Regions from separate parts of the Streptomyces sp. NBC_01451 genome, predicted to be linked through region 2. Evidence: riboswitches for the same ligand, from Rfam matches in the RefSeq annotation. Region 2 holds a riboswitch; each other region holds the start of a gene.
What was found. A riboswitch is a leader RNA that binds a small molecule or an ion and turns the genes downstream of it on or off. The one in region 2 is predicted to bind cyclic di-AMP.
Positions count from the first base shown of each region.

Region 1: another riboswitch for cyclic di-AMP. It lies ahead of OG595_RS19335 (M23 family metallopeptidase); the one in region 2 lies ahead of OG595_RS09510 (M23 family metallopeptidase).
Region 3: another riboswitch for cyclic di-AMP. It lies ahead of OG595_RS37565 (C40 family peptidase); the one in region 2 lies ahead of OG595_RS09510 (M23 family metallopeptidase).

Region 1 is NZ_CP109479.1:4,438,310-4,440,564, forward strand. Features, by position in the region: gene OG595_RS19330 (aldo/keto reductase) at 1-288, opposite strand, end outside; gene OG595_RS19335 (M23 family metallopeptidase) at 437-1,504, opposite strand; cyclic di-AMP (ydaO/yuaA leader) riboswitch at 1,516-1,673, opposite strand; gene OG595_RS19340 (PP2C family protein-serine/threonine phosphatase) at 1,944-2,255, opposite strand, start outside.
Region 2 is NZ_CP109479.1:2,246,174-2,248,428, forward strand. Features, by position in the region: gene OG595_RS09510 (M23 family metallopeptidase) at 181-954, opposite strand; cyclic di-AMP (ydaO/yuaA leader) riboswitch at 967-1,135, opposite strand; gene OG595_RS09515 (M16 family metallopeptidase) at 1,352-2,255, opposite strand, start outside.
Region 3 is NZ_CP109479.1:8,524,592-8,526,846, reverse strand. Features, by position in the region: gene OG595_RS37575 (ATP-dependent Clp protease proteolytic subunit) at 1-419, shown strand, start outside; gene OG595_RS37570 (hypothetical protein) at 427-735, shown strand; cyclic di-AMP (ydaO/yuaA leader) riboswitch at 1,119-1,298, shown strand; gene OG595_RS37565 (C40 family peptidase) at 1,302-1,775, shown strand; gene OG595_RS37560 (LysE family translocator) at 1,832-2,255, opposite strand, start outside.

The sequences.
Region 1 (2,255 bases), 2.2 Mb from region 2:
GGGGTGGTCGGGGTGCTGGCTGACCTTCGTGGCGACGACGATGTCCTCGCGGTTGCCGCGCGCCCTGAGCCAGTTGCCGATGATGGTCTCGGACTCGCCGCCCTTGTTGCCGGCGGCCCACGACGAGTAGGAGTCGGCGGTGTCGAGGAAGTTGCCGCCGGCCGCGGCGTACGCGTCGAGCACCTCGAAGGATCTCGTCTCGTCGGCGGTCCAGCCGAAGACGTTGCCGCCGAGGGCGAGCGGGAAGACCTCTAGGTCCGATGATCCGAGCTTGCGGAGTGCAGTCATGCTCATCATCAACGCCTGCCACGGAGGCGCTGATTCCGGCCGCTTCACGAAGTTCGTGTGAACGCCGGACCGGCGGCCCTCACCCGACGTCAGCTGACATCGGGACAGGACCGCCGGAACCGGGAAAGCGGGTCTCGTACGAGTTCTTCTACGGGTTCAGGCCCATGCTCCGCAGCCACGCCATCGGGTCGATGCCGGCGCTGTCCGAGCTGCTGGTGTGCACCTCGAGGTGGAGGTGGGCGCCGGTGACGTTGCCGGTGGCGCCGACGCGGCCGATGACGTCACCCGTGGCGACCTTCTGGCCGACGCTGACGTTGATCGACGACTGGTGGGCGAACCACAGCTCGGTGCCGTCGTCGAGGGTGAGGATCGTGCGGTAGCCGTACGAGCCGCTCCAGCCCGCCTCGGTGATCGTGCCGCTGTGGACGGCCTTGATCGGCGTGCCGGTGGGCGCGGCGAAGTCGAGGCCGGTGTGGTAGCCGGAGGACCACAGCGAGCCGGCCTGGCCGAACGTCGAGGTGATCGTGTACGAGGAGGTCGGCAGCGTGTACTGCTTGGCCAGCTCGGCCAGACGCGCGGCCTCCAGCTTCGCCTTGGCCTCGTCGGCAAGCTTCTTCTTCGCGGCGGCGGCCTTCGCGGCGGCCTCGCGCTTCACCTTGGCGGCCTCGGCGGCTGCCTTCTTCGCGGCGGCGTCCTGGGCGGCCTGCTGGACCTTGGCCTCGGCCTGGTCCTTCTGCTGCTCGGCCTGGAGGATGATGCGGGCGCGCAGGGCCTCGCCCGCGTCGCTGGTGCCCTGCTCGGTCTCCTCGGAGGTGACGCCGACGCTGCTGAGCGCGGTGGCGGAGCCCTTGGGCTCGTCGTCCGAGTCGTCGTGCGTGAAGGGCGAGCCGACGGAGGGCAGGTCGGGGATGGAGATGGAGACCGGCGGCTTGCCCGTCTGCGCGGTGGCCATGCCTGCCCCGCCGACAGCGGCTATGACGCCGACGCCGAGAACGGTGGAGCTGCGGGCGAGTCCGCCGCCGCCGCGCTGCTTGCCGACGCGGTGCCGACCGCGAACCGGACGAGTGGTGTCCGCGCTGGGATTCCACTCCTCCCAGGGGCCCTCGTCGGTGCGACGGCTGCCGAAGCCGAAGGTCGGGATCTTGCCGGCCTCGGTCTCGCTGCTGCGCTGACTCGGCATGAACGGGGCCTCTGGGGCAGCCGGGTTTGACGCCACGTGGGCGTGCTCCTTTCCTTCCTTCTCGCCTACCGGGTTAGCTGACGGGTTCGGAGCAGGAAGGTCTCCTACGCGCGTATACCTGCCGTGTTGCCACGGAGGCGGACGAGCGATTCACCCCAAGTTGGTGGTTCCCCGGTTCCCTTGCGGGATTCGGCACGTGCGCACGGAGCCGTCTCTTGTGACGGCTGGGACAACCGCGCTGCGTTATCGAACGTTAATAGACCTGGCCACCTGATTCCAAGCTGTTCCCGTTGATCGTTAATCCTTTTCCCGAGGACTTTCTAGTCACCACCGGTGAAAATCGGGCGAGTTGACCATGAGGTAAGTGACTCCCGAGTATTGACTGTGTGTCAGGTGCTGTGCGGAGAGAGATCACTCACTCACCTTCGGTGACAACCGATGAGAACCGCAGTCAGAACCACTGCCAGAACCGCGGTCAGAACCGTCGTACGGCGAGCAGCGCCATGTCGTCCGTGGTCCTGCCGCCCGAGTGCCGGCGCACCTCGTCCGCGAGGGTGGCGAGCAGGGTGGCCGGGGCGCGGAAGACGCGGCCCGTGAGCCGGGCGGCCGGGTCGAAGAAGGTGCCGTGCTCGTCGCGGGCCTCGGACAGCCCGTCGGTGTGCAGGAGCAGCGTCGCGCCGCCCGGCAGGGGGGTCTCCTCCACGCGGTCGGGCCAGTTGCCCAGGTCGCCCATGCCGAGCGGCAGCGCGGGTGCGGACGGGTCCAGGGCGCGCAGGGTGCCGTCGGC
Region 2 (2,255 bases):
TCCGCTTTAATCCCCGTGAAACGTCGACGATTGACGTGTGTTGAGTGACTCTATTGCAGAGAACCGGAATTTCCGACGGCAGGCCGGAATCGATGGATATTTTTTGGACACACCACCCTCCGAAACGCCGAAAGCCCCGGCTCGGGGAGCCGGGGCCACGACAAGTGGTGCGCGGGGTCGTCAGACGTTCACGCCGTGCGAGCGGAGGTAGGCGACGGGGTTGATGTCCGAGCCGTACTCCGGGGTCGTACGTGCCTCGAAGTGGAGGTGCGCCCCGGTGACGTTGCCGGTGGCTCCGGAGAGGCCTATCTGCTGACCCGGGGTGACCGTCTGGCCGACGGACACATTGATGGACGACAGATGACCGTACTGGGTGTACGTACCATCAATCATCTTGATCACGATGTTGTTGCCGTAGGACCCTCCCCAGCCGGCCTCGACGACGGTGCCGGAGCCCACCGCCTGGACGGTGGTGCCGGACGCGGCGTGGAAGTCGACACCGGTGTGGCTGCCGGAGGACCAGACGGCGCCGCCCGCCTTGTAGCCCGTGGAGATGTACGAGCCGGCGATCGGGGCGACGTAGCTGGTGAGGCGCTTGCGCTCGGCCTCACGGGCGGCACGGGCCTTCGCCTCGCGCGCCTCCTTGACCCGCTCCTCCGCTTCCTTCTTCGCGGCGGCGACGGCCCGCTTCTCGGCGGCGGCCTTCTCTGCGGCCTGTTCCTGGGCGGCGGCCTGCGCGTCTATCTCGTCGGCGAGCGACTCACCGATGGAGACCACCGGGGTGAGACCGGTCTGCTCGACGGTGGACTCCGCGGCGAGCGCCGGAGCTGCGAGGGAGCCGACGACGCCGGTGGTCGCGAGGGCGGCGACGCCGGCCGCGCGGACGGTCGTACGGGTGACAAGACTGGGGCGGCTGGGACGACGGTGCTTCCCGGTGGCGCGGGTGAACGCCATGTAGTGGTGGGTCCTTTCCTTCCTTCTCGCCTACCGGGTTAGCTGACGGGTTCGGAGCAGGAAGGTCTCCTACGGACACCCTCGCTGTACACGCGGGCATCCGATTCACCCCAGGGACTGCACATGGTGGGTCCCCGGCTCCCCTGGCTCGCGCCGTACGGGGACTCGGCGATGACTGTCCGGTGCCGCGGCTGCGGCGCAGTGCATGACGGACAGCCGGACAGACGCTAAACGGGACATCTTTCAATCAACAAACCGATCACGGGTTTTGTAGCGCATGCCACAGTGCAGACTGTCCACCTCTCCATCAATACGGACAACTTGCGCATCAACATGGACACAGAAGCCCCGGTGACGCTTTCGTCACCGGGGCTCCTGTCGTGTACGCCGGGTGCCGCTACTCGGCGGGGACGACGGTCACTTCGCCGATACCGAGGGCCCGGACGGGCTCCTCGATCGTCGCCGCGTCCCCGACGAGCACCGTCACCAGACGGTCCACCGGGAAGGCGTTGACGGCCGCCGCGGTGGCCTCCACCGTGCCGGTCGCGGCGAGCTGCCGGTACAGCGTCGCCTGGTAGTCGTCGGGCAGGTGCTGCTCGACCTGGTCGGCCAGCGTGCTCGCAACGGCCGCCGCGGTCTCGTACTTGAGCGGGGCGACTCCGACCAGGTTCTGCACCGCGACATCGCGCTCGGCGTCGGTGAGCCCCTCGGCCGCGAGGGTGCGCAGCACCTTCCAGAGGTCCGCCAGCGCGGGACCGGTGTTCGGCGTGTCGAAGGAGCCGCTGATGGCGAGCAGCGCGGCGCCCGTGCCGTCCGGGGCGGAGCGCAGCACCTGGCCGAACGCCCGCACACCGTAGGTGTAGCCCTTTTCCTCGCGCAGGACACGGTCCAGGCGGGAGGTGAGGGTGCCGCCGAGGCAGTACGTGCCGAGGACCTGGGCGGCCCAGACGCGGTCGTGCCGGTCGGCGCCGATGCGGCCGATGAGCAGCTGGGTCTGCACGGCGCCGGGGCGGTCCACGATGACGACACGGCCGGTGTCGTCGGCGGTCACCGGCGGCACGGGCCGCGGCTCGGCCGTCGAACCCGTCCAGGCCCCCAGGGTGTCGCCGAGCAGCGCGTCCAGGTCGACGCCGGTGAGGTCGCCGACGACCACGGCGGTGGCCGTGGCGGGCCGGACGTGCCTCTCGTAGAAGGCGCGTACGGCTGCCGCGTCGATCTTCGCGACCGTCTCCTCGGTGCCCTGGCGCGGACGTGACATGCGCGAGGACGCCGGGAACAGCTCCTTGTACAGCTGCTTGGCC
Region 3 (2,255 bases), 6.3 Mb from region 2:
CCGGCGGCTCGTTCAGCGCGATGACGGCGATCTACGACACGATGCAGTACGTCACCTGCGAGGTGGAGACGATCTGTCTGGGGCAGGCGGCCTCCGCCGCGGCGGTGCTGCTGGCGGCGGGTACGCCGGGCAAGCGCAGCGCGCTGCCGGGGGCCCGGGTGCTCATCCACCAGCCCTCGCTGGCCGAGCCGGTCCACGGGCAGGCGAGCGATCTCGCCATTCAGGCCCGGGAGTTGGGCCGGGTCCGTAACCTGCTGGAAGAACTGCTCGTACGGCACACCGGACAGAGCCCGGCGCAGGTCGCCGCCGACATCGAGCGGGACAAGATCCTCGATGCCCGAGCCGCCCTGGCGTACGGCCTGGTGGACCGGATCGTGCCCAGCCGCAAGTCGTCGTCCCCCGCCCCCGGCACGAGGTGAGCCGCCGATGCTTCCGCCCGAACTGCCTCCGCTGCCCGCCCTGACGCGCGCGGAGGGCGAGTTGATCGACCGTTACCTCGAAGTCGCCGATCTGCTCGGCCGTATCAACCCGGCCTACCACGGCGACACGTACCGCGGGCTGCGGGCCGCGCAGGCGCTGGTCGCCAAGGCGGTGGCGCTGCGGGACGCGCTGGAGCTGATGCATCAGCGGGGCGAGGCCGAGGTGCACGCCCATACGCTGGCGCGTGCGCTGCGCGTCCTCGACGGGGAGCGCCGCACGGCGCGCGTCACCGTTCCGCGTGAGCCCGCCAGTTGACCCGTCCGGGCGGCGGACGCGTGCCGGGCGGACCCGTGTGCGGCGGCGCCCGGGTGTCCGGAACGCGGCGGGAAGTGACTGCACCCCATCCCCCGTTTGGAGTAGTCGCCGGTCCCCCGAGCGGCCCGTTCGGCTTGCGCGACGCGCGTAGTTCGTGACCGAAACGAGACCGCTCAAGCGCTGGTCCGAGGGTGCGCGACCCCCTCGAAAGTCGTCCGGGAGTAAGGGTGTCCACCCGAATGGGTCAGCGGTGAGTAACACCACAAAGCCCCGATTCCATTGGGATTTTCCTACTTCCATGAGCCAAGATCCCTTCCTGACGACAAGCCCCCGCCACAAGCGGCGGGGCGATCCGGGCGGACGCCGAGTCCTGCCGCCGCCTGGATGACCGGTCGACAGATGTGCATCGGCAGGAGTGGAGGACCCAAGCACGACGGGTCGCCGGAACGGTCACGCCATGACCGGGCCGAGCAGCCCTTGGGGTGAAGCCGCGTCAGCGGCCGGGCAACTTCGCCAGCCCGAATCCGACAGGTCATCCTTCACAGGCGGCTGACGAAGGGTTGCGCATGTCTGCGCTCAATCGTGTCCCGTCGCTGATGACCCGTGCCGGTACGGCCTCGGCTCTCACCCTCGCCGCCGTCGGCGGCAGCCTGGTGATCCCCGGAGTCGCAACCGAAGCCGCGGCGATCGCCCCGTCGACGAAGGCACTTCAGATCGCGGCTTCGAAGAAGGGTTCGCCCTACAAGTACGGCGCCGCGGGACCGAAGAGGTTCGACTGCTCCGGTCTCACGCAGTATTCGTTCAAGAAGGCGGGCAAGTCCCTGCCTCGTACGGCAGCGGCCCAGTACAACAAGACCAAGCACATAGCCGCCAAGAGCCGCCGGGGCGGAGACCTGGTCTTCTTCCACTCGGGCTCGAACGTCTACCACGTGGGCATCTACGCCGGGAAGGGAAAGATCTGGCACTCCCCGAAGACCGGGGAAGTCGTGAAGCTCCAGAAGATCTGGACGAAGAGCGTCTGGTACGGCCGGGTCAGCTGACCTCCCCGGGGCGGGACGGCGGCCGTAGGCAGGCAGCCGTCCCGGCCCGGGACCCGTCACAGCGGCAGAAGCGACAGCGGTGGCTCCAGCAGGAGCAGCGCGCCGAGGCCCGTCAGCGCGGTGCCGGTGACCGCCTCGACGGCCCGGGCGGCCCGCGGCCGGCGCAGCCACCGGCCGAGCCGGTCCACCAGGAGCGCCACCGCAGGGAACCACACCAGGGCAAGCGCCACGATGATCAGCGCGAGCAGCAGCGTCCGGGGCAGCGCGGGAGCGCCCGCCGGCACGAACTGCGGCAGCAGACTCAGAAACGTGATGGGCGCCTTCGGATTGAGCGCGTTGGTGACGAATCCCTGCCGCCACGGACGTACGGCGGTCCGCGCCTCCTCGGCCACCGCCGCCCGAGGCCCGCGCAGCGACCACAGCGTCCGCGCCCCGAGGTACAACACGTAGGCCCCGCCCAGCAGTTGCAGTGCCCTGAAG